Regions from separate parts of the Kitasatospora sp. NPDC048286 genome, predicted to be linked through region 3. Evidence: riboswitches for the same ligand, from Rfam matches in the RefSeq annotation. Region 3 holds a riboswitch; each other region holds the start of a gene.

Region 1 (9,909 bases), on a different contig from region 3:
GAACGTCATCGGCGCCTACGCGATCGCCTCGGCCTGCCGGGCGCTGACCGAGGCCGGTTTCGACGCGCTGGAGGCCCGCGAGCGGCAGCTGGTCGCCCGGCTGACGGCCGGGCTGGCCGGGATCCCGCAGGTCAAGGTGCTGAACCTGTTCGGGGCCGACTCCGCCCGGGTGGGCGTGCTGTCCTTCGTCGTCCGGGGCTGGAACAGCTCGCACTTCTCGGCCGCGCTGTCCGCCGAGTACGGCATCGGGGTGCGCGACGGCCTGTTCTGCGCCCACCCGCTGGTGCGCACGCTGCTCGGGGACGAGGACGTCGCGCCGTCCGAGTGCGGGGCGCCCGAGCCCTCGCTGCCGGGCGAGCGCAGCCTGAACGCGATCCGGGTGAGCTTCGGCGCCGGGACGCCGGACGAGCACGTCGACCGCTTCCTGACCGCCGTCCGGGAGCTGGTCACGGACGGTGCGGCGTGGAACTACCGCAACGAGGGCGGGCGTTGTGTCGCTGACTCTCGGCGCGAGGGCTGACCGCTACTCGTCCAGGCCGAGGGCGAAGGCGGCCTCCAGGTCGTGCTGGGAGTAGGTGCGGAAGGCGATCTGGGTCTCGGTGTGGGCCACGCCCGGGACCTTGTTGAGCCGGCCCGGGATGACCTCGGCCAGGTCGTCGTGCCGGCGCACCCGCACCATCGCCACCAGGTTGTAGCCGCCGGTCACCGAGTAGACCTCGCTGACACCCTCGATGGCGGCGATGGACTCGGCGATCTCCGGGATGCGGTCGACACTGGTCTTGATCAGGACGATGGCGGTGATCACAGTTCGGGCTCCTTTGTGGGGTGCCGCCAGCGTATCGGGCGTCGGCCCGGTCGTCGCGGGGGGTGGCGGACCACGGTGCAGGCGTAGAGGAACCCGGCCGAGAAGCCGATCACGTGGACCAGGTAGGCCACCCCGGGGCCGGCCGAGTGCACCGACCACCACTGCAGGGCGAACCAGAGGCCGAGCACCAGCCAGGCGGGGAAGCGCAGCGGCAGGAAGAGGAGCAGCGGGACGAGGGTGGTCACCCGGGCCCGGGGGTGGAGGCGCAGATAGGCGCCGAGGACGGCCGCGATCGCCCCGGAGGCCCCGATGAGCACCCGGGTGGAGTTCGGCGAGTGCGCCTCGGCGAGCGCGAAGCCGTACGTGGTCAGGCTGCCGGCGGCCAGGTAGAAGAGGGCGTACCGGGCCCGGCCGAGCCGCCGTTCCACGGTGGGGCCGAAGACCTGGAGGAAGAGCAGGTTGCCCAGCAGGTGCAGCCAGCCGGCGTGCAGGAACAGCCCGGTGAGGACGGACAGGGCCGGGTGCTTGCCCGGGGTCGGGGCGGCCGGGCAGCCGGGGGCCGGGTCGGGGGCCTCGGCCAGCTGCTCGGCGGTCAGCGGCCGTCCGGCCAGCACCTCGGCCGGGACGGCGCCCCAGCGCTGCTCGTACCGCTGCTCCGAGCAGACCCGGGCCTGGCCGGTGCCGTACAGCGGGTTGAGCCCGGCGGCGGGGCCGAGCAGGAAGACCAGGGTGTTGAGGGCGATCAGGGCGTAGCTGACCACCGGGACGGGCACCGCCGGGCGGCCGCCCAGGGCGGCGGTGTGGTCGGGGACCGCGAGCGCCATGCGGCCAAGCATCCCTCCGGGCGCCGCAGGTGACACGGTGGTTTACGGCAGGTGGACTAGCCGGGGAGTTCAGACGACCGGTGGCCGCGGTGGTTGCCCCAGGCAATAGGCTTGGGGCGGGCATTCCCGCCTCCCGCCGCCGATGCCGGGGCTCCGGGGGGAGCGCCTAGCCCACGCAGGGACCACCCGAGAGGACCCCCGATGACCGTCCCCGCCCTGACCGCCGAGACGCGCTGGCGCTGCACCCTGTGCGGCAACCTCACCCGCTTCGACGTGACCCGCACCGCGCGGGTGACCGAGTTCCTGCACTTCGACCTGGCCGGCGAGTCCAAGGTCGAGGAGACCGAGGTGCTCAGCGAGACGATCGAGTCGGTGCGCTGCCGCTGGTGCAACGCGGTGGACCAGGTCGAGCTGGTGGCCCGCCCGGGCGCCGAAGGGGAGCAGGCCCCCGCCGAGCAGGGCTGACCCCCGCCGCCGCGGCGGGCGGGTGCGCGGAGCACCCGCCCGCGCCGCACGGGACAATACAGAACAAGACGCACGGAGCGTGACGACAGGGGCGGCCGCGGCCGTACCCCGCTGGACCAGGATCGGAGCCGAGGACGTGGTGGACGCAGCGAAGGAGCCCGGCGAAGCCCAGGGGCTTCAGCCCGCTGCGGCCGAGGCCCAGGCCGAGGCGGCCGGGACGGCGGACGACTCCTCCGAGCCCGCGGCGGAGCGCGTGGCCGAGAGGCTCGACCGGCCGCTGCCCGAGGGGGTGCGCCGGCGCGTGGTCGGGCTGGCCTCGGACGCGCTCGGTGGGCTGCCGCCGGCCGAGCTCCCGCAGAGCCTGCGCCAGTACGTCAAGTTCACCCCGGTGCGGCGGGCCAAGTACGCGGCCACGGCGCTGGCGGCGGCGCTGGAGGCGGAGCCGGCCTTCCGGGTGCGGATAGCTGAGCGGCTGCGCCTCGGGCAGCCGGACCTGGTGAGGGCGCTGGAGTCCGGCACCGTCCCGAGCGCGGCCGATCCGATGGACGTCGCGGCCGCCGCCTACCTGGTGCGTTCGTCGGGCTGGAGCCGGCTGGTGGCCGAGGCCGGCGAGGAGGCCGAGCGGGCCGGTGCCGAGGACGCGGCCGCGGAGGCGGCCCGGCTGGTGGAGAAGCTGCAGGCCGAGCTGGCCGAGGTGCGGGCCGCCGCCCGGGCGGACCTGGACCGGCAGCGGGCCGAGTCCGACGGTGTCCGCAAGGAGGCCGAGTCGCTGCGCAAGAAGGTGCGGTCGCTGGAGAGCGACACCCGCCGGGCGCAGGCCGAGACCCGCCGGGTGAGCGGTGAGCTGGAGGCCCTGAAGGCGCAGGCCGCGGCCGAGCGCGGCGCTGCCGAGACCGAGGCGCGCAGGCTCCGGCACCGGCTCTCCGAACTGGAGACCGCGGCCGAGCAGGGCCGCCGGTCGGCCCGCGAGGGGCGCAGCGTCGAGGACATGCGGCTGCGGCTGCTGCTGGACACCGTGCTGCAGTCGGCCCAGGGTCTGCAGCGGGAGCTGGCGCTGCCGGTCTCCCAGATCCGCCCGGCGGACCTGGTGGAGGCGGTGGTGCCGGGGGCGGCCTCGCCGCACGACGTGGCCCGGCGCGGGCTGGCCGAGGACGATCCGGCGCTGCTGGACCAGCTGCTGGCGATCCCCCAGGTGCACCTGGTGGTGGACGGCTACAACGTGACCAAGACCGGCTATCCGGCGCTGCCGCTGGAGCAGCAGCGGATCCGGCTGCTGGGCGGGCTGGCGATGCTGGCCCAGCGCACCCAGGCGGAGGTCACCTGCGTGTTCGACGGGCAGGATCTGGACGTCCCGGTGATCATGGCGCCACCGCGCGGGGTCCGGGTGCGGTTCAGTCGGACCGGGGAGACGGCCGACGAGCTGATCCGCCGTCTGGTGCGGGCCGAGCCGCAGGGTCGTCCGGTGGTGGTGGTGTCCACCGACCGGGAGGTCGCGGAGGGCGTGCGGAAGGCGGGCGCGCGCCCCGTGGCGTCGGTGCTGCTGTTGAACCGGCTGGCCCGGCCCTGACCTCGGCCGATTCCGTGTGATTCCTGGTCAGGGGTGGTCCCGGGGCTTTGTGAGGGGGCTGTGGAGTCAGTGTGGGGTGGCCGAGTTCATGCCATCGGGGGAGTGGCAAAACGGATAGATCTTCACTAGGGTCTGGCGTCAAACCTATTTTCGGGAATCTCATCCCATCAGGTGAGTCCGCTGGAAGAAGGAGCCGGTCCCTTGGCCTCCCACCGCCGTCCCAAGCAGCCGAGCCGCGCGCGGATCTCCGTGCTCACCGCTGCCGCTGCGACCGCGGTCGCCCTCTCCGCCCAGGTGGCCGCGCACGCCGCGCCGCAGCCGAACAAGGCGGACGTCAAGGCGCAGATCGACCAGCTCCAGGAGGAGCAGGAGCAGGCGGCGGAGAAGTACAACGGCGCCAAGGAGCGGGCCGACCAGCTGCGCAAGCAGGCCGACCAGCTGCAGGACCAGGTGGCCCGCAGCCAGGAGCAGATGACCCAGCTCCAGGGCGGCCTGGCCGAGGTGGCGGGGGATCAGTACCGCTCCGGCGGCATCGACCCGTCCGTCCAGCTGATGCTCTCCTCCGACCCGTCCGGTTACCTGGAGAAGGCCTCGACCGTCCAGCAGGCCAGCACCAGCCAGGCCGAGGCGCTCAAGGGGCTGCTGGAGCAGCAGCGCCGGCTGGACCAGGAGAAGGCCGAGGCGGCCGCCGTGCTCGCCTCGCTGGACACCACCACCAAGGACCTCAACCAGGCCAAGGCGGACGTCAACACCAAGCTGAAGGCCGCCCAGGACCTGCTGAACTCGCTCAGCGCCGCCGACCGCGCCGCGCTGAAGGCCCAGCAGGCGCAGGACGACCGCGCCTCGCGCGGCAGCGAGCGGGTCGACCTCGGCAGCCTGCCGCCGGCCAGCGGCTACGCGGCCGTGGCGATGGCCAAGGCGATGAGCAAGCAGGGCTCGCCGTACGTGTGGGGCGCCACCGGCTCGACCACCTTCGACTGCTCGGGCCTGATGGTCTGGTCGTACGGGCAGGCGGGCGTCTCGCTGCCGCGCACCTCGCAGGAGCAGGGCCACTACGGCACCCGGGTGCCCTCGCTGGACCAGGCCCAGCCCGGCGACCTGGTGATCTACGGCTCCGACATGCACCACGTCGGGATGTACATCGGCAACGGCATGGTGGTCCACGCGCCGCACACCGGTGACGTGGTGAAGGTGATGAAGGCCGACGCGATGCCGATCAACACCATCCGCCGGGTCTGACGGCCCGACACGCCCGCGGGGCTCCTCGGGGGCCTGTGAAAAGCGCCACCCTCGCCGTGGGGGTGGCGTTCGGCTTTCCCGCCCTTTCCTGACCACATGCTGAGAACCGATCAGCCTTGTGTGTGCCTGTGGTCACCATCGGTCATTTTCACAAAAGAACTTGGGTAATCTTCTGTCTTTTTTCTGACAAGGATTTGAACGGATCACGGTTCAGTTACTAGGGTCATGCTCCGAACCACCGCACTGTCGATCGCCCAGCCAGGGTGGCGGCGGTGGTTACCGCCGAGTTCGCGAGGCAGCGGGGCAGGTCGAAGCGACTGCCCGACAGGGGAGCCCAGTATTCGGGGGCGCTGCGGAGCGGAGCCGGGGAACCACGTTCCTCCGGGGTGAATCGGCGCCAGGTCGGCCGGTGGAACGGCCGTGAGGCGTCGTAGGGCATGCTTCCGGCCCGAACCCGTCAGCTCACCCGGTAGGCGGATGTAGGAAGAAGGAGTCCGCCTTCGTGGCGTCCCATCGTCGTCCCAAGCCCGCCGGTCGCGCCCGCGTCTCGATCCTGACGGGTGTCGCCGCGGCGGCCGTCGTCCTCTCCGCGCAGGGTGCCCACGCGGACCCGCAGCCGACCAAGGAACAGGTCAAGGGGCAGGTCGACCAGCTCAACGAGCAGGCCGAGGTCGCGACCGAGAACTACAACGCCGCCCAGGCCAAGCAGCAGGAGCTGGAGAAGCAGGTCTCCGGCCTGCAGGACCAGGTGGCCCGTCAGCAGGCCCAGGTCACCGAGCTCCAGGGCGGCCTCGCCGAGATCGCCGGCGAGCAGTACCGCAACGGGGGCATATCCCCGACCGTCCAGCTGATGTTCTCCTCCAGCCCGGACAACTTCCTCAGCCAGGCCGGCACGCTGAACCAGGCCGGCAGCACCCAGAAGGGTCAGCTGAAGGAGCTCCAGGAGCAGCAGCGCAAGCTCGACCAGGACCGCAACGAGGCCCAGGGCAAGCTCGCCGAGCTGGAGTCGACCACCCAGCAGCTGAAGGCCTCCAAGGACGAGGTCCAGGGCAAGCTGAAGGCGGCCCAGGACCTGCTCAACACCCTGACCGAGCAGGACCGCCAGGCGCTGCGCCAGGCCGAGGAGAAGGCCGCGGCCGACGCCAAGGCCAAGGCCGACGCCGCCCAGGCGCAGCAGCAGGCCGACCGCGCCTCGCGCGACAACAGCCGCGGCAACCTGGCGACCGGCTCGACCGCCGCTCCGGTGAAGGTGGCCGCGGGCAGCTCGCGCGGTGCCGCCGCCCTCTCGTACGCCGCGTCCAAGGTCGGCAGCCCGTACGTCTGGGGCGCCACCGGCCCGGGCTCCTTCGACTGCTCCGGCCTGATGGTCTGGGCGTTCAACCAGGCCGGGGTGTCGCTGCCGCGCACCTCGCAGGCGCAGGCCGGGGCCGGCACCCGGATCGGCTCGGACATCTCCCAGGCCCAGCCCGGCGACCTGCTGATCTTCTACAGCGACGCCCACCACGTCGGCATCTACGCCGGCAACGGCCAGGTGCTGCACGCTCCCAAGCCGGGTGCGTCGGTGCGCTACGAGGCGGTCGGCAACATGCCGCTGGCCTCCATCGTGCGGGTCTGATCCCCGCTCGGACGCCTCCGGGCCCGGCCTTCCCCAGGGAAGGCCGGGCCTGCGGCTTTTCCGGCGGATCGAGCTGATGTCCGATTAGGGGTCGAATATTCGGGTTGGGAGGGGTTTGGACTCGCTTGCCCGGACTCGCTAACGTCTGCCACCGGACTCCCGCTCGACGGCCGCCCGTCCCGGTGCGGCGGCGGGGCCGCGCCGCAGGATTGGAGCCGCTGCCGCCATGCCCGTGCACCGCCGTTCCCAACTGCTCACCCGGGCGCTGGTGCTGACCGCGGCCGCCGCCACCGCGCTGGGCGTGGCCGCCGGAGGCCGCGCCCAGGCCGCGCCGGACAGCCCGGACCCGGGCGACCGTCAGGACGTCAGGACGCAGGTCGAGCAGCTGTACGACGAGGCCGAGCAGGCCTCCGAGAAGGCCAACGCGGCGCAGGAGGCCCAGCGGCGGCTCCAGGGCGAGACCACGATCCTCCAGGGCGAGATCGCCATCGCCCAGGACCAGCTCAACGAGCTGCGCGGCGACCTGGCGACGGTGGCCGGGGCCGAGTACCGCGGCGGCGGGATGGCCCAGACCGCCCAGCTGTTCCTCTCGCCCGACCCGGAGGGCTACCTGGTCCGCGCCCGCACCCTGGGCCAGGCCGCCGCGCGCCAGCAGGAGACCCTGCACGAGCTGGTCACCCGGCAGCGCCGGCTCGACCAGCGCCGCACCGAGGCGGCCGGCAAGCTCGCCGAACTGGACCAGACCCGCCGCACGCTCGCCGACACCAAGCAGCAGATCCAGCAGCGGCTCGCCGGGGCGCAGAAGCTGCTGAACGGTCTGGGTGCCGCCGAGCGGGCCCGGATGACGGCCCAGGACGCCCGGGACGCCGAGCAGCGCGCCACCCGGGGCACCGACCGGCTGGACCTCGGCACCGCCCCGCCCGCCTCCGAGCGCGGGGCGGCCGCGCTGGCCGCTGCGGTGCGGATGATCGGCTCCCCGTACGTCTACGGGGCCACCGGACCGCACGCCTTCGACTGCTCCGGTCTGATGTACTACAGCTGGCGGCAGGCCGGAGTGACCCTGCCACGCACCTCGCAGGCCCAGGCGTACGCCGGGCAGCGGATCAGCCTGTCCGAAGCGCGACCGGGAGACCTGGTGATCTTCTACCGGGACATGCACCACGTCGGCATGTACGCCGGCGGCGGCGTGATCGTGCACGCCCCCCGCCCGGGCGCCAAGGTCCGCTACGAGAGCGTCACCGCCATGCCGGTCTCCGGGGTGGTCCGGCTCTGAACGCCCCGACGCCCGGCTCCGCCGACCCCGCAGACCCCGCCGGGATACCCCGCCCCCGCCGCGCGCTGTCCCGGCGGGGCGCGCTGCTGCTCGCGGCCGGCGGGCTGGCCCAGCTGTCGCTGCCCCCGGCCGCCCCGGCGGCGCCGCCCGCGGCGCGCTCGGCGGACCGGCACGGCGAGGTGGCCGCCGCACTGGCGGAGCGGGCCCGGTCGGCACCGCCGTGGGCCGGGCTGCCGGTGGCCGAGGCGGCGTACCGCAACGTGGTGCTCGCCGCCTCCGGCGGGCCGGAACGGCTGACCGCGGCCGCCGACCTGACGGTGCGGATCGCCGGGTACGACGAGTACCCGGTGGTGTACCCGCGCCGGATCGAGCTGGTCCCGGCCGGGGACGGCTGGCGGGTGGAGCGCGAGGAGAGCGCGGGCGGACCGCCCGCACCCTGGGACTTCGGGCCGCTGCGGTCGGCGCCGGGCGCGCACTGCCTGGTGCTCGGGCCGGTCGCCGGCCCCGACCCGGCCGAGCTGGTCGCGGTGGCGGACCGGGCGGTGCCCGCCGTCACCGAGGTCTGGGGCGGCGCCTGGCCGCAGCGGCTGCTGCTGGAGCGGCCCGCCACCGAGGAGCGGTTCGCCCGGCTGCTGGAGGGCGACCCGGACGGCTGGACGGGCATGGCGGCGGTCACCGTGGCCGCCCCCGGCGCGCCCTGGCACACCCGGGCGGACCGGGTGCTGGTCAACCCGGAGGCGTACGGGCGGCTCAGCGACTTCGGCCGCCAGGTGGTGATCACCCACGAGGCCACCCACGTCGCCACCAGGGCCGACACCCGGGCCTGGACCCCGCTGTGGCTCTCCGAGGGCGTCGCCGACTGGACGGCCTACCGCGACTCGGGTCGCGGCCCGCAGCAGATCGCCCCCGAGCTGGCCAGGGACGTCGCCGCCGGGAGGCTGCCCGCCGCGCTGCCCGCCGACCGGGACTTCGCCGCCGGGGCGGAGGGCATCGCCCAGGCCTACGAGCAGTCCTGGCTGGCCTGCGAGCTGATCGCCCGCACCCACGGGCCGCAGCGGCTGGTCGCCTTCTACCGGGCCGTCGGCGCGGCCGACGGGCAGGGCGAGGACCGGGAGCGCCGGACGGACCGGCTGATGCGCCGCGAGCTGGGCGTCGGGCTGGCGGAGTTCACCCGGCTCTGGCTGGAGCAGGTGGCGGCGCTGAAGGGCTGACCGGCGCTCGGCTCAGCGGTGCTGCCGGGCCGGGGCGCCCGGGTGGTCGATGCCGTCCAGCAGGTCCTGCTCGTAGGCGATGCCCGGGCGCACCGGGTAGCCGGCGGCCGGCAGCGCGGCGGGCTCGCGGTCCAGCACCACGGTGGGCGGCAGCGGCGCCTCGCCGCGGGTGGAGCGCCAGAGCCGGACGCAGGAGAGCACGGCCGCGGCCAGCAGCAGCAGGTTGCGCGCGGCCAGTACGGCGACCGCCATCGGCTCGCTGGCCAGGACCTGGGTGAACACGGTCGGGAACTCGACCAGGGTGAGCGGGCAGGCGATCAGGATCAGCAGCGCCACCGGCCGCTGGCTGCTGTTGCGCACGGTCAGGCAGACCGCCGCGACGCCGACCAGCCAGACCAGGTACTGCGGGCTGATCACCCGGCTGGTCACCACGAAGATCAGCAGCGCGCACAGCGCCGCGTCGTACATGGTGGCCGCGCTGCGGCGCTTGGAGGTGTAGCGCCACAGCAGCAGCCAGGCGAAGCCCAGCAGGGTGCCGGCCAGCATCACCTTGCTGATCACGCTGACCCACGGCCCGAGCATCTCCGGGGAGCCGTAGTTCATGGTGACCTTGCCGTCCCAGGCGCCGGCGAGCCGGGCGAAGTGCAGCGGCAGCGCGCCGAGCGACTCGACCTCGATGCCGCGGTCCTTCTGGAACGCCAGGAACTCGAAGGCGCCGTTCATCCCGGCCGTCAGCAGGAAGCCGATCGAGACGGCGGTGGCCGCCGCCAGCGTCCAGGAGCGGCGGGTGCGGCGGCCGGAGGGGGTGCCGATCAGGCCGAGCAGCGGCCAGATCTTGACTATGCCGCCCAGGCCCAGCAGCAGTCCGCCCACCGCCGGGCGGCGGATCAGGGCCAGCAGGCCGGCCAGG
Region 2 (9,909 bases), on a different contig from region 3:
CCGCGGGCGAGGCCGGTCAGGGCGCCCAGCACGGGCAGGCCGATGACGGTGATGAAGGTGCCGAGGCCGAGGCAGAACAGGATGATCGAGGAGGCGAACCCGGCGATCGCCACCGGCAGGCCGCTGAGCGCGAAGCCGACCTCGCGGTAGTAGTAGGCCGAGAACGGCGCCCGCCACAGCGCCGGCCGCCGCGCGGTCCGGCGGGCCCGGGCGGGGCGCTGGTCGTCACCGTGACCGCCCAGGACGTCCCACTCCCGGTCCTCCATGCTGCGGCTGCTGCTCATGCTCCCGGCCCCCGGCCCCTCGTACTGTCGGTCGTTCGTCCCGCTGACGAGGTCCAGTCTGGTGGACGCGCCGACCGGCGGGGATCCGGAGGCCCGGCGGATCCGGGGTGGGGTTAACCCCCCTCCGCCCGGACGGCCGGGCCCGGCCACTCGTCGGCGAGCAGCGAGTAGACGTACGAGTCGGACCAGACGCCGTCCTTGAACCCGTCGTGCCGCAACCGCCCCTCCCGCCGGAAGCCCAGCCCGGTGAGCACCTTGACGGAGGCCGTGTTGTCCACCGCGACCCGGGCGGCCAACCGGTGCAGGTCCAGGAGACCGAAGGCGAGGCCGCAGAGCAGGTCGGTGATCTCGCCCGCGTAGCCGCGGCCCCAGGACTCGCGGGCCAGCACGCACCCGAGCCAGGCGGCGCGGTGCCCTTCGAGGGTGAGCGAGGCCTGCCCGATCGGCGTCGCGTCGTCCGGCTCCTCGGCGTCGGCGAGCCTGGTGACGGCGAGCCGGTAGGTGTCCCGCTCCTCGGCCATCGCCTCCTCCAGGTAGAGCTCGACCTGGTCGGCGCAGTCCTCCCGGTCGCTCGGCCCGAAGGGCAGGTACCGGGTGACCTCCGGGTCGCCGAACAGCGCGTGCAGCGCGTCCACGTCGCCCTCGGTGTGGTGGTACTCGCGGACGGCCAGTCGCGGGCCGGTGAGTCGTACGGGGACCATGGCTGCCGACCCTATCCCCGCCCGGCGGCTACCGTTCGGACTATGAACGACGAAGACCTGCGGCTCGCCCCGCGCACCAAGGCCGCCGACCTGCTCGCCTGGGCGGCCGAGCAGGGCCGCGCGCCGGTGGCCGAGGGGCCGCTGCGCGCGGTGCTGGCGCTGCTGGAGCTGGGCGAGGGCAGGATGCACGACGGCTGGCCCGAACTGACCTCCGACGCGGTGGAGCACCTGCTCCACGAGCGGCTCCACCTGTACGTCCAACCCGCGCCCGAGGAGGACCCGCTCGCCTACGGCGACGCCGTCCGGCTGCTGGTCGACCACCAGCGGGCGGCCCGCCGGCTGAACGCCAAGCGCCAGGAGCGGCTGCACGAGGAGGCCGAGTGGCAGGGCGAGGTCGCGACCGGGCTGCTGCGCCGCGCCGACCTGGTGACCTGGCCCCGGCTGTACGCGCTGCTGCTGCACGCGCACGGGGCGGACGTCACGGACCCGGAGGCGGTGCGGGAGTGGCTGGCCGGCTTCGGGGAGTTCACCGAGGAGGAGCGGCTGGCGGCGTTCGAGGCGCTGGCGTCGGCCGGCTGGCTGGACGAGCCGGACGAGCGGGGCTGGGGCCCGGCCCGGGTGCTCTCGGTGGGCATGGCCACGGACGGCGCGCGTCGGCTGCTGGAGCAGGGCCTGATGCGGCGCAGCTACCGCAACCTGGCGCAGCTGACCGCGCTGGGACGGCCGATGCCGGACGAGCTGACCGGGGACTTCGGGAGGTTCGAGGAGGCGGCGGTGGACGCGGCGCTCGACCTGTTCGGCGACTGGACGGTGCCGGGGCTGCCGCGGCTGCTGGTGACGGAGTTCCCGGAGCTGGCGCCGGAGCCGGGCCCGGAGGAGATCGACGCGTACCTGGCGCAGCTGCCCGTCGAGGAGTGAGACGCGGCGCGGGAGGCCCCCGGCCCGGGGGCCTCCCGCGGGTGCGTCGGTGCGCGGGTGTCAGGGGTTGAGGCCGCGCTGCTGGAGCCAGGGCTCCGGGTCGACCGGGGCGCCGCCGCCGGGGCGGACCTCCATGTGCAGGTGGGGGCCGGTGACGTTGCCGGTCGCGCCGACCTTGCCGATCTGCTGGCCGGCGGCGACGTTGCCGGAGCCCTTGGTGATCGAGGAGAGGTGGCAGTACCAGATCTCGGTGCCGTCGGGCAGGGTCTCGACGATCCGGTAGCCGTACGAGCCGGCCCAGCCGGCCGAGGTGATGGTGCCCTGGCCGAGCGCGTGGACGGGGGTGCCGGTGTCGGCGGCGAAGTCCAGGCCGGTGTGCAGGTTGGCCCAGTAGCGGGCGCTCTGGCCGTAGTGGGCGGAGAGCCGGTAGTCGTCCACCGGGAGGGTGAGGGCGGCGGCCTTGGCCCGCTCGGCCTCCTCGGCGGCGCGCTTGGCCTCGGCCTCCTTGGCGGCGGCCTTGGCCTCCGCCTCCTGGGCGGCCTGCAGCCGGGCGGTCTCCTCGGCGGCGGTGCGCTGGCTGTCGGCCTGGTGCTGGATGCGGGCGGCGAGCGCGAGGCCGGGGTCGGCGGCGAGGGCGACCGGGGTCTCGTCCGGGACCTCGACGGCGGGGGCGGCGGCCGGGGTCGCCGAGGCGAAGCCGGTGGCGCCCAGCGTGGCGGCTACGGCGGTGACGCCGAGCAGCGGGGAGGCCCCGCGGGTCTGACGCGGCATCCGGTGGCGGTTGGTGTCGGCCTCCGCGGCGAACGCCTCCGGGCCGAAGGCCTCGGGGCCGTCCGGGCCGGGGTGGTCGAGGAGCTGGGTACCGGCTGCGGGGCCGGCCGGGTGTGCCGGGGTGTGCGTCGACGCCACGGAGGCGCGCTCCTTTCCTTCCTTCGCGCCTACCGGGTTAGCTGACGGGTTCGGAGCAGGAAGGTCTCCTACGGCCGGGCCGGAGCCCCGCCGATTCACCCCAAGGAACATGGTTCCCCGGCTCCCTGACCTGCCCGGGGGCGGGTCGGCGGGATTAGGCGACGGCGCACGGTGCCGTCTGGGTACGGCGTTGACAACCGCGCTGCGTTATCAAACGTTAATCCTAGGAGGCTCTGATTCCAAGCCATCCGTTTCGGGCCGCCCGATGGCAGGTGAACGGACGTCAACGAACGGCCCCTCACGCACGGCCCCATCTGAGTACCCCTACTCATGTGCGGCCCGGCCGGGCGGCCGCATCCTGACGCCATGAGCGCACCGATGCAGACCCACACCACGGCCGCGTACCACATCCAGGCCATCCTCTCCTTCGCCCTGTCGGGCATCGCCCTCGCCGCCGGGATCGCCTACCTGCCGGTCGGCGGGTGGACCCGGGCCTTCCTCGGGATCGGCCTCCTCTACACCGTCACCTCCGCGTTCACGCTGGCGAAGGTGGTCCGGGACCGGCAGGAGTCCAGCGAGATGGTCACCCGGGTGGACCAGGCCCGGCTGGAGAAGCTGCTCAGCGAGCACGACCCGTTCAAGGTGGAAGGGGTCTGACCGCACCCGTCCGACCACGCCCCCTTCCCCTGGCCCGTTTCCCCCGGCCCGCCGACCGCTTGACGGCTAAGGCTATTAGCCTTAGCTTTATGGCTATCGGCAGTACCGCCGATGCCCCGCACCCGCGGCCCGAGGAGGACCCCGTGAACGGCACCATCACCCCGAGCACCCAGTACCTGACCGTTCCCGGCGGCCGGATCGCCTTCGACGACACCCGGCAGGGCGACGGCACCCCCGTCGTCCTGCTCCCGGGCATGCTCGACAGCCGGGCCGCGTACCGGCACCTGCGCCCGCTGCTGGTCGCCGCCGGCCACCGGGTCGTCACCATGGACCTGCGGGGCTTCGGCGAATCCTCGATCAGCTGGGACGACTACGGCCCGGCCGCCATCGCCGACGACGTCCTCGCCCTGCTCGACCACCTCGGCATCGAGCGCGCCGTCCTCGCCGGCAACTCGTACACCGGGGCGACGGTCGTGAAGGCCGCCGGGGACGCGCCCGAGCGGGTCGCCGGGATCGTCCTGATCGACGCCTTCGTCGAGAGCCCGCCGCCGGGCGCCCTGATGCGCGGCGTCATGGCCCTGATGGGCACCGCCCTCGTCCACTGGCCGGCCTCCTGGGGCTTCTACCTGCGCCGGATGGCCTTCCCCGGCGCCAAGCCCGCCGACTTCGACGCGTACGTGGACGGGCTGGTCGCCGCGCTGCGCACCCCGGGACGGAAGACCGCCACCCGCGGGTACGTCCACGGCGACTCGGCGCCGGTCGGCTGGACGGCCGCGGTGCGGTGCCCGGCGCTGGTGGTCATGGGCGGCAAGGACCCCGACTTCCCGAAGCCGGAGCTCGTCGCCGACCGGCAGGCCGCCGCGCTCGGCGCGCGGAAGGCGATGATCGAGGGGTCCGGGCACTACCCGATGGCCGACAACCCGGCGGCCACCGCGGACGCCCTGCTGTCGTTCCTCGCCGAACTCGGCTGAGCGCCGCCGCCGCCGACCCCTGCCCACCCCTGACCCTGCCCGACCCGCCGACGTCACCGGCACCCGCCCGGCAGCGCCCGACGTCACCCGACTTCGACCCGTACGGAGAGCCCGAGCCCATGCCCCGCGTAGGACTGACCCCCGACCAGGTCGTCGACCACGCCCTCGCCCTCATCGACGAGCAGGGCGCCGAGGCCCTCACCCTGGCCTCCGTCGCCGCCCGGGCCGGGGTCGCCACCCCCTCGCTGTACAAGCACGTCAGCGGCGGCCTCGCCGAACTGCGGCGGCTGATCGCCGTCCGGGTCACCGGGGAACTGGCCGACCGGCTGGCCGAGGCGGCCGTCGGACGCAGCGGGGACGACGCCGTCTCCGCCGTGCTGCGCGCCTACCACGCGTACGCCACCGAGCACCCGCACCGCTACAACGCCCTCCCCCAGGCCCCGCAGCCGGACGACGACCTGGCCCGCGCGGCCGCCCGGCTGGTCGGAGTGATCGTCGCCGTCCTGCGGGAGTACGGCCTCGACGGCTCCGAGGCGATCCACGCCGCCCGCACCGTCCGCTCCCTCGCCCACGGCTTCGCCTCGCTCACCACCGCCGGCGCCTTCCAGCTCGCCGAGGACCTCACCACCACCCAGGACCGCCTCATCGCCACCCTCACCACCGGCCTGCGCGCCTGGCCCGCGTAGCGGACCGGCGCCGGCGCGGCCCGGCGCCGGTGTTCCGCACCCGGACGCGCCCCTTCCGAACACCGTGCGCACAGACCCCACACATCGTGGAACGCGATCCGGCCACCCGGCTCGATTCCGACGCTGCCCGCCGGTGCCGGTCAGGCCGGTCGGCCCCCTCGTCAGGCGGTGGGATCGGGGTCGAACGAGTGCCGATTGCCGCCGAATTGACTCGATATTGACGAGATCCGGTCACTTGGCGAGATCCGTTCACACCTTCGTAGGATCATCACCCTAGAATTCGCCGCGTGACGATGACTCAGTGGTCCGTAACGGCAACCGGCGTACTCGCCGTCCTCGCCCTCGTGGCCGCCGCGCGGTACCGCGCCGTGTCCGTCACCCAGCGCGGCCGCGCCGACCGGCTGCACGGCGAACTCGCCGCCGTCCAGGAACAGCTGGCCGCCGAGCTCTCCCGCCGCGGCGCCGACCTCGCCGCCGTCCAGCAGGAGCAGGAGCACACCGCCTCCACCCAGCGGGCCTTCCTCAGCGTCGCCCGCCGGATCCTGGTGATGGCCCACGACCAGCAGGCGCTGCTCGACGAGATGGAGCGCACCCACGACGACCCGGCGCTGCTGGAGGGCCTGCTCAAGGCCGACCACGCGGCCGCCCAACAGGCCCGGCTGGCCCAGACCCTGGCCGTGCTGTGCGGCGCCCGGGCCGGCCGGCACTGGCCGGAACCCGTCTCCCTGGAGGACGTCGTCCGCGGCGCCCAGTCGCGCATCCTGCCGTTCCAGCGCGTGGTGGTGCGCAGCCGGATCGAGACCGCGGTGGTCGGCGCCGCCGCCGAGGCGCTGATCCACGCGATCGCCGAGCTGCTGGACAACGCCACCCGCTACTCCCCGCCCAGCACCCAGGTGTTCGTCACCCTGATGCCCGTGCACAACGGCGCCGTCATCGAGATCGACGACGGCGGCGTCGGCATGCCGGAACAGGCCGTCGCCAAGGCCGCCGCCGCACTGGCCGGCGGCAGCACCCTGGAGGTCTCCCGGCTCGGCGAGGTGCCGCAGCTGGGCCTGGCCGCGGTCGGCCGGCTCGCCGAGCAGTACGGCTTCCGGGTCACGCTCAGCTCGGCGCCCTCGCCGTACGGCGGCGTGCGCGTCGTCCTGCTGCTCCCGAACGCGCTGCTCACCGAGCCGCTGCCGCCCACCGTCCCCGGCCTCGGGCCGGACGACCGCGCGTTCAACCCCGGCCCCCCGCCGGCCTCTCCCGCCGGCCACCCCCTGGTGGAGACCCCACCGACCGGCCGGCACGCCGCCGACGGCACCCCTCCCCCGCTGCCCCGCCGGAGCCACCGGCGCGACCGCAACAGCCGCCCGGCCCAGCACGCCGCTCCCCCTCCGCCGCCCGCGCCGCCCTACCGCTCGGCCCGGGACGCGCAGGCGTTCATGGCGATGTTCCAGGCCGGAACCGCCAGCGGCCGGTCCGCCGCCCGGGCCCAGGCCCAGTTCGACCCTTCCCTGCCCGCTTCCCCCCGACTTCCCCAGCGCTCCGGAGAGTTCCATGACCACCACCCCTGATCTCGGCTGGCTGCTCGCCGACATCATCGCCGTCCCGCAGGTCCAGCACGCCGTCGTCGTCTCCAACGACGGCCTGGAGATCGGCCGCAGCGAGGGCATCGGGCGCGACGACGCCGAACGGCTCGCCGCCGCCTGCTCCGGACTGCAGTCGCTGGCCCGCGGCGTCGCGACGGGCTTCGGCGGACCGGGCAGCGCCACCCGACAGATCATCATCGAGTACGGCGGCGGCTACCTCTTCGTCGTCGCCGCCGGGGCCGGCGCGCACCTGGCCGTGGTGACCAGCGAGGCGGTCGACGCCGGCCTGGTCGCCTACCAGATGCAGGTCCTGGTCGAACGGATCGGCACCCACCTCACCAGCCCGCCGCGCGTCGACCACGCGGCGGGGGGCCACCGGTGAGCGGCCCGGTCCGGCCGTACGTCATCACCGGTGGCCGCAGCCGCCCCACCCGGGCCGAGCTGGCCGTGGAGAGCCTGGTCAGCGCGTCACCCGAACCACCGGACCTGCCCGAGCACGAGCTGCTGAACCGCGAACACCGGCGCATCCTCGACCTCTGCCACAGCCTGCTGTCCATCGCCGAGGTGGCGGCCCACCTGGGGCTGCCGCTCGGCGTCGTCAAGGTGCTGGTCGGGGACCTGTGGGACCTCGGTGCCGTGCAGGTGCTCCCTCCCGTCCCGCAGGCCGAACGCCTGCCCGCAACCCTCCTGGAAGAGGTGCTCGTTGGCCTCCGCCAACTCCGCTGAAGCCGTCCCCGGGTCCGCCGGGTCCGCCGACGGGCCGCAGTACCTGCCCTCCTCGGTGCAGGGCGCGGTCAAGATCCTGGTCACCGGTCCGTTCGGGGTCGGCAAGACCACCCTGGTCGGTTCGCTGAGCGAGATCACCCCGCTGCGCACCGAGGAGACCATGACCGCCGCCAGCGCCGGCGTGGACGACCTCACCGGGCGCCCCGGCAAGACCACCACCACGGTGGCGCTGGACTTCGGCCGGATCACGCTCAACTCCCGGCTCGCGCTGTACCTGTTCGGCACGCCCGGGCAGCAGCGGTTCTGGCCGCTCTGGGACGACCTGTCGCGCGGCGCGCTCGGCGCCATCGCCATGGTCGACCTGCGCCGCCCGGACGAGAGCTTCGACGTGCTCGGCCGGCTGGAGGAGCAGCGCATCCCGTTCGCGGTCGCGGTCAACACCTTCCCGAACACGCCGAGTTACCCGGAGGAGGAGCTGCGCTCCGCGCTGGACCTGCTGCCGGAGGTGCCGATCCTGCACTGCGACGCGCGCGACCGCCGGCAGTCCTACGACCTGCTGATCGACTTCGTCGACCACCTGCACCGCAGCTCGATCCTGGAGCTCCAGCGATGACCGCTCCCGAACACCCCGTGACCCCCGGCACCTCCGGCGGGTGCCCCGTCGCCCACGGCGGCAGCCTGCCCGGCGGGCTGCCCGTGGGCGTGCCGCTGACCCCGCTGTACGGCCCGGCCCTCGCCGAGGACCCGCACGGCCTGTACGCCCGGCTGCGCGAGCGCTACGGGCCGGTCGCGCCGATCGAGCTGGAGCCCGGGGTCGAGGCCTGGCTCGTCCTCGGCTACCCCGAGCTGCTCGAACTCACCCGCAACGAGGCGCTGTTCTCCAAGGACTCGCGGCGCTGGCGGGTGCCCGCCGAGGGCCGACTGGCCCCCGACTCCCGGCTCCAGCCGATGACCTCCTGGCGCCCCACCGTGCTCAACCTGGACGGCGCCGAGCACCAGCGGCTGCGCACCGCCGTCGCCGACACCCTCGCCCAGATCGACCACCGGCAACTGCGCGGCACCACCGAGGCCGCCGCCAACGGGCTGATCGACAGCTGGGGCCCGGACGGCACCGCCGACCTGGTCACCCAGTACGCGAACCGGCTGCCGCTGCTGGTCTTCACCCAGCTGCTCGGCCTGCCCACCGACGCCGGTCCGCACCTGATCCGGCTGATCAACGACATCTCCGACAGCGGCGCCGAATCGGTGCGCGCCAACGAGGAGTTCCACGCGATCCTGGTCGACCTGGTGCGCCGCCGCCGGGCCGAGCCCAGCGCCGACCTCACCTCCTGGCTGCTGGCCCACCCGGCCGCGCTGACCGACGAGGAGGCGGTGCACCACCTGGTGGTGATGATGGTCGCCGGGAACGAGACCACCATCGGCTGGACCGGCAACACGCTGCGGCTGCTGCTCACCGACCGGCGCTTCCGGGCCACCCTCACCGGCGGGCGGCTGACCGTCTCCGACGCGCTGGAGGAGGTGCTCTGGCGCGACCCGCCGACGCAGAACTTCCCCGGCCGCTGGGCCACCGGCGACACCGTCCTCGGCGGCCAGTACATCAGCGCCGGCGACCTGCTCGTGCTCGGCCTGGCCGCGGCCAACGCCGACCCGGCCGCACAGGGCGTCTCGGCCGCCGCGCAGGGTTCGCTGGGCGGCAACCGGGCCCACCTCGCCTGGGGCGCGGGCAAGCACGTCTGCCCGGCCCAGCAGCCGGCCAGGATCATCGTCGAGACCGCCGTCGAGACCCTGCTGCACCGCCTCCCCGACCTCCAACTGGCCGTACCGGCCGGCGACCTGACCTGGCGCCCGTCCCCGTGGGCGCGGGCCCTGAACGCCCTTCCGGTGCTCTACAGCGCCTTCACCCCACCCCGTCCGCCAGCCCCCGAGAGGCCCGCATGGACACCACCGACGACGGAACCCGCGCCGAGCCCGTCAAGCTCGACCCCTTCGGCCGCGACCAGCACGGCGAGAACGCCCGGCTCCGCGCGGCCGGCCCCGCGGTCCTGGTGGAGCTCCCTGGCGGGGTGGTGGTCTGGGCGGTAACCCACCACGACACCCTCCAGGCGCTGCTGGCCGACCCCAGGGTCGGCAAGGACGCCCGGCTCTGGAACACCTTCCGGGAGGGACGACTGCCGGAGGGCTGGCCGCTGCTCAACTTCGTCACCGTCCCCGGCATGGTCACCGCCGACGGCGAGGACCACCGGCGGCTGCGCGGACTGGTCTCCCAGGCCTTCACCCCGCGCCGGATAGCCGACCTGGCCCCCGCCGTCGAGGCCCGGACGATCGCGCTGCTGGACGAGGTCGCGAAGCTGGAGGGCGAGTTCGACCTGCGGCGGCACTTCGCCTACCCGCTGCCGATGCAGGTGATCGGCGAGCTGCTCGGCCTCGCGCTGGAGCAGCAGGACGAGCTGCACGAGCTGTCCGACACCATGGTCTCCAGCTCGGCC
Region 3 (9,909 bases):
CACGAGGCCTTCATCAACTGCGTGGCCGCGCCCGTCCGGGACGCCAGCGGACGGGTGGTCGCCGCCGCCTCGATCTCCGTCCCGGACATGGTCCTGCCGTACGAGCAGGTGCTGGACCTGCTCCCCCAGCTGCTCGCCACCACCCGCGCCGTCTCGGCCGACTGCGGCCGCCCCGACCACAACTGACGAACCGTCAAGCACAGCAAAGGAACCCGATGTCCTCCGAGCACCCGCAGACCGACGAGCACTCCCGGACCGACGGGAAGGTCGAGATCCGCACCGACGGCGCCCCCGCCCCCGCCTGGATGTTCTCCCAGGGCGTCCGCAAGGGCCCGATCCTCCAGGTCTCCGGCCAGGGCCCGCAGGACCCGGCCACCGGTGAGTACCTCCACCACGGCGACGTGAAGGCGCAGACCCGCCGCACGCTGGAGAACGTCAAGGCCATCGTCGAGGCCGGCGGCGCCACCATCGAGGACGTGGTGATGTTCCGCGTGTACCTCACCAAGCGGGCCGACTTCCCGCTGATGAACGAGGTCTACGCCGAGTTCATCGACGAGAACATCAAGCCCGGCGGCGTGAAGCCGTGCCGCACCACCGTCTTCGTCGAGCTTCCGCAGGAGCCGATGCTGGTCGAGATCGACGCCCAGGCCGTGGTCGGCTGACCGCCCCCGCCCCCCGGAGGGCCCGGACGCCTGCCGCGCGTCCGGGCCCTTCGGCCTGTCCGGCCGCCCGCCACACCCCCGACCGCCCGCTTGCCACACCTCCAGCGGAATATTAGGTTAGGCTCACCTAACTAACTGGAGGTCCGCCCATGAGCCTGCCCACCGGCGACACCGAGGCCCCCGAGCCCACCACCGCCGAACGGATCCACAGCCTGCTCAGCACGACCTCCTCGCTCACCGTCCGAGCCCTGGGCGAGCACCACCACCTGGACACCCCGGTCTCCGTCCACGGTTCCCGGCTGCGGCTGCGCACCGCCCTGGACGACCCGCTCACCGCGGCCGCCGCCGGCGCCACCGACGGCCTCGCCGTCGTCCTCGACGTCACCGACGTCTCCCCCGTCGCCGTCCGCGACCGGGTCCGTGCCCGCCTGACCCTGGCCGGCCGACTGCACCTGGCCCACCTCGCCGACGACGGCCTCAGCGTCCACCTGCGGGTGGACGTCGCCCACGCCGTCCTCGCCACCCCGTACGGCACCGGCGCGGTCACCGCCGCCGACCTCGCCGTCGCCGTCCCCGACCCGATGGCCCGGCACGAGGCCGCGATGCTCACCCACTTCGCCGACGACCACGCCGAGGCACTCGACGTCCTCACCCGCCTGCTCGACCCGGCCGTACTGGTCCACGGCCCGGAGGTCCGCCCGCTCGCCCTGGACCGCCACGGCCTGGTGCTGCGCCTGGACCACCCATACGGTCACCGCGACGTCCGCCTGGTCTTCTCCGAACCCGCCCGGGACACCGAGGAGTTCGGCCACCGGATGCACGAGCTGCTGGCCGCCGCCCAGTACGGCCTGCCGGTCCACCGACGCTGACCCCCGTCCCGTCACCGCTCGACCGCGTCCTCCAGCACCACCCGCCCGATCCGCACGTAGAGTTCCGGCCGCCACCGGCGCACCGCGAGCGCCAGCGCCACCCCGCCCGCGAACACCCCGATCACCAGGTACGGGATCAGCCGGAACAGCAGCGTGTGCGCCGCCGCCCCGGCCGCGGCGTCCTTGTTGAGCACCAGCAGCACCACCACCCCGGCCATCGCCACCCCGCCCACCAGCGGCGCGACCAGCGTCCGGAACCAGTGGGCGGTCTCCGGGTGCCGCCCCCGCACGTGGAAGTACCCGACCACGGCGAAGGAGCAGAGCGTCTGCACGACCAGGATCGCCATCGTCCCGAGCAGCGCCAGCAGCGTGTACAGGTGCGCGTACGGGTCCATCCCGGCCGCCAGGAACCCCGCCACCAGCCCCACCGCGATCACCGACTGCACCACCGAGGCGACGTGCGGCGAGCCGTGCCGCGGATGGGTGCGGCCGAGCCCCCGGTGCAGCAGCCCCTCCCGCCCGATCGCGTACAGGTAGCGGGCCGCGCACTGGTGGAAGGCCATCGCGCAGGCGAACGAGCCGGTGACGACCAGCCATTGGAACACCTTCACCGCCCAGGCCCCCAGGTGCGCGCCGAGCGGGTCGAAGAACAGGTTGTTGCCGTCCTTGCCCGGCACCGCGCCGCCCGCCACCGCGATCGCCCGCTCGACCCCGTTGCCGGACACGATCATCCAGGACACGAAGACGTAGAGCAGCCCGACCCCGATCACCGACACCAGCGTCGCCCGCGGCACCACCCGCTTCGGGTCGCGGGACTCCTCGCCGTACATCGCGGTGGACTCGAACCCCACCCAGGACCAGAACGCGAAGAACAGGCCGAGCCCCGCCGCGGCCGCCGAACTCCCCACCCCCCTCAGCGCGTTCAGCGGGTTCACGGCCGCGAGCACGATCCCGTCCGGGCCGCCGCCGGAGAACAGCACGGCGAACGAGACCGCACTCAGCACCCCGATCTCCAGCACCAGCGCGACCCCGAGCACCTTGGCCGTCAGGTGCAGGTCGAACCAGGCCATCACCCCGATCACCGCCGCCCCGGACAGCGCGTACCAGCCCCAGCCCAGCTCCACCCCCAGCTGCGAACGGACCAGCCCGCGCAGCGAGTACGCGAAGAAGCCGAGGGCCGAGGCCTCGGTGACGACGTACGCGAGCACCGCGAGCAGCCCCGAGGCCATCCCGACCACCCGGCCCAGCCCGTGCGAGACGTAGCCGTAGAACGCGCCGGCCGCGGTGATGTGCCGGGCCATCGCCACGTAGCCGACCGAGAACACCGTCAGCACCACGGTCGCCACGACGTACGCGGCGGGCGCGCCGACGCCGTTGCCCTGCCCGACGATGATCGGCAGGTTGCCGGTCATCGCGGTGATCGGGGCGGCGGTGGCGAGCGCCATGAACACCACGCCGACCAGGCCGACCGAATCGGCCTTCAGCCGGTCGACCCCGTCCTCCCCGGGTCGCTCCCGGCCGGCCGTCCTCCCCGCCACGCCCCCACTCCGGACCGCCATCCGCCCTCCTCGCCTCCGGACCCGCCCGCCCGGCCGGACCGACCGGGCGCTGACCGTCCGCCAGCATGACGTGCCGCGGCCACCCGGCGATGCCCCCGAACCCCTCCGTGACACCGGAGTTGACGCCGCGTTCGACCCGTCCGAACGAACCCGGGAACAGCCGGGCGGCGCGGAAACGGCAGTGGCCGGCCCGGCCGCACGAGGAGTCCTCGTACGGCCGGGCCGGCCTGGGCGTGTCCCGCGCCCATGTCCGCCGTGCGGCGATCACCCGGTCGAGCGGTCACCCGACATGACCATCCCGGAGGATCGTTTCGCCCCGCAGCGACGGTGGTTCCGGAAACCCTCGGAGTTCAGCCGTGGGTCAGAGCGCGACGCCGTGCGCGCGCAGGTAGGCGACCGGGTTGATGTCCGAGCCGTACTCCGAGCCGTTGCGGATCTCGAAGTGCAGGTGCGGGCCGGTCACGTTGCCGGTGGCGCCGGAGAGGCCGATCTGCTGGCCGACGGTGACGGCCTGACCGATCCTCACACCGATCGAGGAGAGGTGCGCGTACTCGGCGTAGTGGCCGTCGGCGAGCTTGATCTCGACCTCGTTGCCGTAGGCGCCGCCGTTGCCGGCCTTGACCACGACACCGTTGGCGATGGCGCGCAGCGGGGTGCCGGTGGAGGCGACGAAGTCCTGGCCGGTGTGGTGGCCGGAGGCCCACATCGAGCCGGCCACGCCGTAGGCGGTGCCGAGCCTCGGGTTGGCCAGCGGGGCGACGAAGCCGGAGGTGGCGGCGGCGACCGGAGTGGCGGTCACGGCCTGGGCCGGGGTGGCGACCTGCAGCTGGGTCTGCAGCTGCGCGGACGGCTTGGCGACCTCGGTCCGCACCTGGACCTGGTCCTGCGCCTTGGCGGCCTGGGTCGCGGGAGCGGCCGGGGCGGCCGGGGCGGCGGGCTTCGCCGGAGCGGAGTCGGCCGACGGCGCGACGGCGTGGCCCGGCAGCGCGAGCTGCTGGCCGGCGAAGATCAGGTTCGGGTTGGCACCGACGACCGAGCGGTTCCGCTCGTACAGCGCGTGCCAGCCGCCCTCGACGTTCTTGACCTCGGCGATCTTGGACAGGGTGTCACCGCTGACGACGCGGTAGCTCTCCTGCGCGGCCCGGGCGGCCGGAGCGGTGGCCGGAGCAGCGGCCGGAGCGGCCGACTCGGCGCCGGCGGAGGCGGCGGCCTGCGCGACCGGCGCGGCCGGAGCGGTGTGGGCCTGGGCACTCATCGCGGTGACGAGCGGGAGGGCGAAGGAGACACCGGTGACGGCGGTGGCGATGCCGATGCGGGCGGCGCGGGGCAGGGCGATACGACGAGCCTGAGCAGGCATGGAAGTTTCCTCTCCGACGCCTGCGAGGTGAGCTGTCGGGTTCGGGCTGGAGTTGCCCGGCCGCATGCGCGGCTTCACCCCTAGCCGGTCCTGGACGCCCGCGCCCTGAGGCGCGAACTCCGGTCCGGCGACTTACCTGTGGGTCCCCCGCTCCTGCCGTACAGAGTTCGTTTCGAACCACCGGGCAGCGGCAGGACTCGGCGTTCCACCCGGCGGATCCGTCCGGACTGGCCGGGCGGTCGCTGAACTAAAACCCATCCGTTCGGGTGAAGCAATGTCGATCTTTGAAAGCGCAACCATTCCCCCTCCCCCGGTGACCCTCCGCAGGCCGGAGCCCACCATCCGTACACAATCCATTCACCCCCCGCCACTGATCCACGACCCTGCGCCGAGATCCGCGACGCTGCGCAGCCGCCTACTCACACCCCGCCCACCGTCAACACACCCACCGGTGACCCTTGTCACGTGCGCCTCGGCAGCGCAGGATTCGCCCGTGGCCACCTCAGAGGCCGGCACCCTGCGCCTGAGCACCGCGCAGGGCCGCTGGGTACTACTGGCGACGGTGCTCGGCTCCAGCATGGCGATGCTCGACGGCACCGTGGTGAACGTCGCCCTGCCCCGGATCGGCGCCGACCTCGGCGCCTCCCTCGCGTCCCTGCAATGGACCCTGAACGCCTATCTGCTCACCCTGGCGGGCCTGATCCTGCTCGGCGGCGCACTGGGCGACCGCTACGGGCGGCGCAAGGTCTTCCTGATCGGCGTGGTCTGGTTCGCCATCGCCTCCGCCGCCTGCGCCGCCGCACCGAACATCCACGTGCTGATCGCCGCCCGCGCCGTCCAGGGCATCGGCGGAGCACTGCTCACCCCCGGCTCGCTCGCCATGCTCCAGGCCGTCTTCCACCCTGACGACCGCTCGGCGGCGGTCGGCCTCTGGTCCGGCCTGGGCGGGGTGTCGGCCGCGGTCGGCCCGTTCCTCGGCGGCTGGCTGGTGGACGGACCCGGCTGGCGCTGGATCTTCCTGCTGAACCTGCCGCTCGCCGCCGCCGTGATCGCCGTCGCCACCCGGTCGGTGCCGGAGAGCCGGGACAAGGACGCCTCCGGCCGCTTCGACGTGCTCGGCGCCGTGCTCGCCGCCCTCGCCCTCGGCGCGATCACCTACGCGCTGACCGCGGCCGGCGAGGGCCTGTCCCCCACCGTCTGGGTCAGCGGGGTGATCGGGGTGGCGCTCGGCGTCGCCTTCGTGGCCGTCGAGCGCCGCGCACCCGAACCGATGCTGCCGCTCGGCCTCTTCTCCTCCCGGCTGTTCACCGCGGTGAACCTGGTCACCCTGTGCGTGTACGCGGCGTTCAGCGGCGTCTTCTTCCTGCTGGTGGTGCAGCTCCAGATCGTGTCGGGGTTCTCGCCGCTGGTCTCGGGCTTCGCCCTGGTGCCGATCACCGTGCTGATGCTGCTGCTGTCCGCCCGTGCCGGACGCCTCGGCAAGCGGATCGGCCCGCGCATCCCGCTCACCGTCGGCCCGATGCTGTGCGCCGCCGGGGTGCTGCTGATGCTGCGCATCGGCCCGGACTCCTCGTACTGGGTGGACGTGCTTCCCGCCGTCACGGTGCTGGGCTGCGGCATGACGCTGCTGGTCGCACCGCTGACGGCGACCGTGCTGGCCGCCGTCGAGGTCCGCCACGCGGGCATCGCCAGCGGGGTCAACAACGCCGCCGCCCGCGCGGCCGGCCTGCTCGCGGTGGCCGCCCTGCCGGCGCTGGCCGGGCTGAGCGGCGACGCCTACCGGGTGCCCGCCTCGGTCGACGCCGCCTTCCACACCGCCATGCTGATCTGCGCGGGCCTGCTGGTCGCCGGCGGGCTGATCGCCTCCGCGACCGTACGGGGCAACGTGCTCGCCCCCGAGGAGCAGCCGGTGGCCGAGCCGAACTGCGACTGGCCGTGCGGGCCCACCGCCCCGCCGCTCGACCCGGGCCACGTCCCCGTGACGCGCGAGGGCCCCGCCACCGGTCCGGCGGCGGGGCCCTCACCCAAGGGCTGACGCTACGTCAGAAGGCGCTTCCTGTCAGGGAATGCCGCCCGTCAGAGAATGTCGCCGGGCGCGTACTTGGCGGCCTCCGGGTAGGCGGCCGCGACGGCCTCCACCCGGCGGACGACCTCGGCGACCTGGGCGCCGGCCGCGCCGGTGAAGGACAGCTTGTCGGCCAGCAGCGCGTCCAGGGCGGCCCGGTCCAGCGGGATCCGCTCGTCGGCGGCCAGCCGGTCCAGCAGCTCGTTCTCCCGGGCGCCGGCGCGCATCGCCAGCGCGGAGGCGACGGCGTGCTCCTTGATGACCTCGTGCCCGGTCTCCCGGCCGACGCCCGCGCGCACCGCGCCCATCAGCACCTTGGTGGTGGCGAGGAACGGCAGGTAGCGGTCCAGCTCGGCCTCGATCACGGCGGGGAAGGCGCCGAACTCGTCGAGGACGGTCAGGAAGGTCTCCAGCAGGCCGTCGAAGGCGAAGAACGCGTCCGGCAGCGCGACCCGGCGCACCACCGAGCAGGAGACGTCGCCCTCGTTCCACTGGTCGCCGGCCAGCTCGCCGGTCATCGAGGCGTAGCCGCGCAGGATGACGGCCAGGCCGTTGACGCGCTCGCAGGAGCGGGTGTTCATCTTGTGGGGCATCGCGGAGGAGCCGACCTGGCCCTCCTTGAAGCCCTCCGTCACCAGCTCGTGGCCGGCCATCAGGCGGATGGTCTTGGCCAGGCTGGACGGCGCGGCGGCCAGCTGGACGAGGGCGGTGAGCACCTCGAAGTCCAGCGAGCGCGGGTAGACCTGGCCGACGCTGGTCAGCGCGCGGTCGAAGCCGAGGTGCCCGGCGACCCGGCGCTCCAGCTCGGCGAGCTTCTCGGTGTCCCCACCGAGGAGGTCCAGCATGTCCTGGGCGGTGCCGACCGGGCCCTTGATCCCGCGCAGCGGGTAGCGGGCGATCAGCTCCTCCAGGCGGCGGAAGGCGACCAGCAGCTCGTCGGTGATCGAGGCGAACCGCTTGCCCAGGGTGGTGGCCTGCGCGGCCACGTTGTGCGAGCGGCCGGCCATGACCAGCTCGGAGTGCTGGGCGGACAGCTTGGCCAGACGCACCAGCACGGCCACCGTGCGGTCCCGCACGTGCTCCAGGGACTGGCGGATCTGGAGCTGCTCGACGTTCTCGGTCAGGTCCCGGGACGTCATGCCCTTGTGGATCTGCTCGTGCCCGGCGAGCTCGCTGAACTCCTCGATGCGGGCCTTCACGTCGTGGCGGGTGATCCGCTCACGGGCGGCGATCGAGCCGAGGTCGACCTGGTCGATCACCCGCTCGTAGTCGGCGACGGCCGTCGCCGGCACCTCGACGCCGAGGTCCTGCTGGGCCTTCAGGACGGCCAGCCACAGGTGGCGCTCGAGGACCACCTTGTGCTCGGGGGACCACAGCTGGGCCAGGGTCGCCGAGGCGTACCGGGAGGCCAGGACATTGGGGATCTGGGGCTTCGCGCTCACGCTTCGCAAGGGTAACAGCCGAGGTCACGCCGGACGTCGGCGGATGGGGTAGGCTGGGTCAATTGAGCGCCCTTCAGATGGCACTTCAAAGCCTCCTCACCGCAAGGATATCACATCGATGAGCGAAGCACCAGCGGCCACGGGGAACCCCGGCGATGCCCTCGCCGCGGCCCTGCGCACCGAGCAGGCCCATCTCACCCGGCTCTACGCCCGACTGGACGCCGTCCGCGAACGCGCCCGCCGCACCGCCGACGGCGCCCACGACCAGGCCGCACCCGGCGGCACCCACCAGGCCCGGCTGGAACGCGAGGTGCGCGCCCGCGAGGCCGCCCGTCACGCCGCCCGGCTGGACGCGGTCGAGCGCGGCCTGTGTTTCGGCCGGCTCGACGAGCGCGACGGCACCGTCCACTACATCGGCCGCACCGGCCTGACCGACGAGGCGTACGAACCGCTGCTGCTCGACTGGCGGACCCCGGCCGCCCGCCCCTTCTACACCGCGACCCCCGCCCACCCCGGCCCCGTGGTCCGCCGCCGCCACCTGCACACCCGGGACCGCACCCTCACCGGACTGGACGACGAGGCGCTCGACCTCACCGGACTGGACGAGTCCGGCCGGCGCGGCCTGGTCGGCGAGGCCGCCCTGCTCGCCGCCCTCGGCCGCGAGCGCACCGGCCGGATGGGCACCGCCGTCGCCACCATCCAGGCCGAGCAGGACCGGGTGATCCGCTCCCCGCTGCCCGGCGCCCTGGTGGTCCAGGGCGGCCCCGGCACCGGCAAGACGCTGGCCGCCCTGCACCGCGCCGCCTACCTGCTGTTCACCCACCGCGCCGCGCTGGAGCGCCGCGGCGTGCTGGTGATCGGCCCCAACCCCGGCTTCCTGCGGTACATCGACGAGGTGCTGCCCGCCCTCGGCGAGACCGAGGTGGTGCTGCGCACCGTCGGCGAACTCCTCCCCGGCGTCACCGCCACCGGCACCGACGCCCCCGCCACCGCCTTCGCCAAGGGCGGCCCCTGGATGGCCGGGGTGCTCCGGCGCGCCCTTGCCGCCCACCAGACGGCCCCGGCCGACGGCCTGGACCTCGGCGAGGGGCTGAAGGTCTCCGCCCGGGCCTGCGCCGAGGCCCGCGACGCCGCCCGCGGCCTGCGGCTGCCCCACAACCGGGCCCGCGGTTTCTTCCTCGGCACCCTGCTCGACGCCCTCGCCATCGCCCAGGCGCTCACCCTAGGCCGCCCCTACGACGACGAGGAGGCGCACTACGCCCCGCGCGAGCTGTGGGAGCGGACGGACGTCCGCGCCGCCCTCGACCCGCTCTGGCCCCGGCTCACCCCGCAACAGCTGCTCGAACGGCTGCTCACCGACCGGGAGTTGCTCACCACAGCGACCCCCGAACACGCGGCCGCCCTGCTCCGCCCGCCCGGCTCCGGCTGGACGGTCGAGGACGTCCCACTGCTCGACGAGGCCGCCGAACTCCTCGGTACGGCAGGGGAATCCGCCGCTGCCGACCAGGATCCGGACGAACTTGCCTTCGCCCAGGGCGTGTTGACCATCACCGGACAGACCGGCGATGCCCTGCTGGACTCCGCCGCGCTGGCCGGGCGCTTCCGCGACGACGGCCCGTACCGCTCGACCGCCGAACGCGCCGCCGCCGACCGCACCTGGGCCTACGGCCACGTCGTCGTGGACGAGGCCCAGGAGCTGTCCGCGATGGCCTGGCGCGCCGTCCTGCGGCGCGTCCCGACCAACTCGCTCACCATCGTCGGCGACCTCGCCCAGACCGGATCCCCCGCCGGCGCCAGCAGTTGGGCCGAGATGCTCGACCCGCACCTGCCCGGCCGCTGGCGCGAGGAGCGGTTGACCGTCAACTACCGTACGCCCCAGCCCTTCATGGCCCTCGCCTCCGCCGTGCTGCGCGCCGCCGCACCCGGCCACCGGCCGCCCGAGTCCATCCGCCCGG

What was found. A riboswitch is a leader RNA that binds a small molecule or an ion and turns the genes downstream of it on or off. The one in region 3 is predicted to bind cyclic di-AMP.
Positions count from the first base shown of each region.
Region 1: it holds a riboswitch for cyclic di-AMP, as region 3 does, so the genes downstream of both, ACGF13_RS06070 (NlpC/P60 family protein) here and ACGF13_RS08050 (peptidoglycan DD-metalloendopeptidase family protein) in region 3, are expected to answer to the same signal.
Region 2: it holds a riboswitch for cyclic di-AMP, as region 3 does, so the genes downstream of both, ACGF13_RS31935 (M23 family metallopeptidase) here and ACGF13_RS08050 (peptidoglycan DD-metalloendopeptidase family protein) in region 3, are expected to answer to the same signal.

Region 1 is NZ_JBICZE010000002.1:385,388-395,296, reverse strand. It holds gene ACGF13_RS06100 (aminotransferase class V-fold PLP-dependent enzyme) at 1-520, shown strand, start outside; gene ACGF13_RS06095 (Lrp/AsnC family transcriptional regulator) at 524-805, opposite strand; gene ACGF13_RS06090 (rhomboid family intramembrane serine protease) at 802-1,629, opposite strand; gene ACGF13_RS06085 (hypothetical protein) at 1,831-2,094, shown strand; gene ACGF13_RS06080 (NYN domain-containing protein) at 2,348-3,661, shown strand; gene ACGF13_RS06075 (NlpC/P60 family protein) at 3,863-4,900, shown strand; cyclic di-AMP (ydaO/yuaA leader) riboswitch at 5,239-5,392, shown strand; gene ACGF13_RS06070 (NlpC/P60 family protein) at 5,403-6,515, shown strand; gene ACGF13_RS06065 (NlpC/P60 family protein) at 6,742-7,788, shown strand; gene ACGF13_RS06060 (hypothetical protein) at 7,968-8,999, shown strand; gene ACGF13_RS06055 (glycosyltransferase 87 family protein) at 9,012-9,909, opposite strand, start outside.
Region 2 is NZ_JBICZE010000015.1:211,357-221,265, reverse strand. It holds gene ACGF13_RS31950 (sensor domain-containing protein) at 1-284, opposite strand, end outside; gene ACGF13_RS31945 (GNAT family N-acetyltransferase) at 398-985, opposite strand; gene ACGF13_RS31940 (hypothetical protein) at 1,028-1,903, shown strand; gene ACGF13_RS31935 (M23 family metallopeptidase) at 1,964-2,812, opposite strand; cyclic di-AMP (ydaO/yuaA leader) riboswitch at 2,825-2,983, opposite strand; gene ACGF13_RS31930 (YiaA/YiaB family inner membrane protein) at 3,179-3,469, shown strand; gene ACGF13_RS31925 (alpha/beta fold hydrolase) at 3,613-4,440, shown strand; gene ACGF13_RS31920 (TetR/AcrR family transcriptional regulator) at 4,560-5,126, shown strand; gene ACGF13_RS31915 (sensor histidine kinase) at 5,420-6,682, shown strand; gene ACGF13_RS31910 (roadblock/LC7 domain-containing protein) at 6,666-7,079, shown strand; gene ACGF13_RS31905 (DUF742 domain-containing protein) at 7,076-7,423, shown strand; gene ACGF13_RS31900 (ATP/GTP-binding protein) at 7,401-8,036, shown strand; gene ACGF13_RS31895 (cytochrome P450) at 9,358-9,909, shown strand, end outside.
Region 3 is NZ_JBICZE010000003.1:34,933-44,841, reverse strand. It holds gene ACGF13_RS08070 (IclR family transcriptional regulator) at 1-186, shown strand, start outside; gene ACGF13_RS08065 (RidA family protein) at 216-662, shown strand; gene ACGF13_RS08060 (DUF2470 domain-containing protein) at 812-1,531, shown strand; gene ACGF13_RS08055 (APC family permease) at 1,543-3,090, opposite strand; gene ACGF13_RS08050 (peptidoglycan DD-metalloendopeptidase family protein) at 3,452-4,447, opposite strand; cyclic di-AMP (ydaO/yuaA leader) riboswitch at 4,450-4,587, opposite strand; gene ACGF13_RS08045 (MFS transporter) at 4,941-6,482, shown strand; gene purB (adenylosuccinate lyase) at 6,524-7,954, opposite strand; gene ACGF13_RS08035 (HelD family protein) at 8,073-9,909, shown strand, end outside.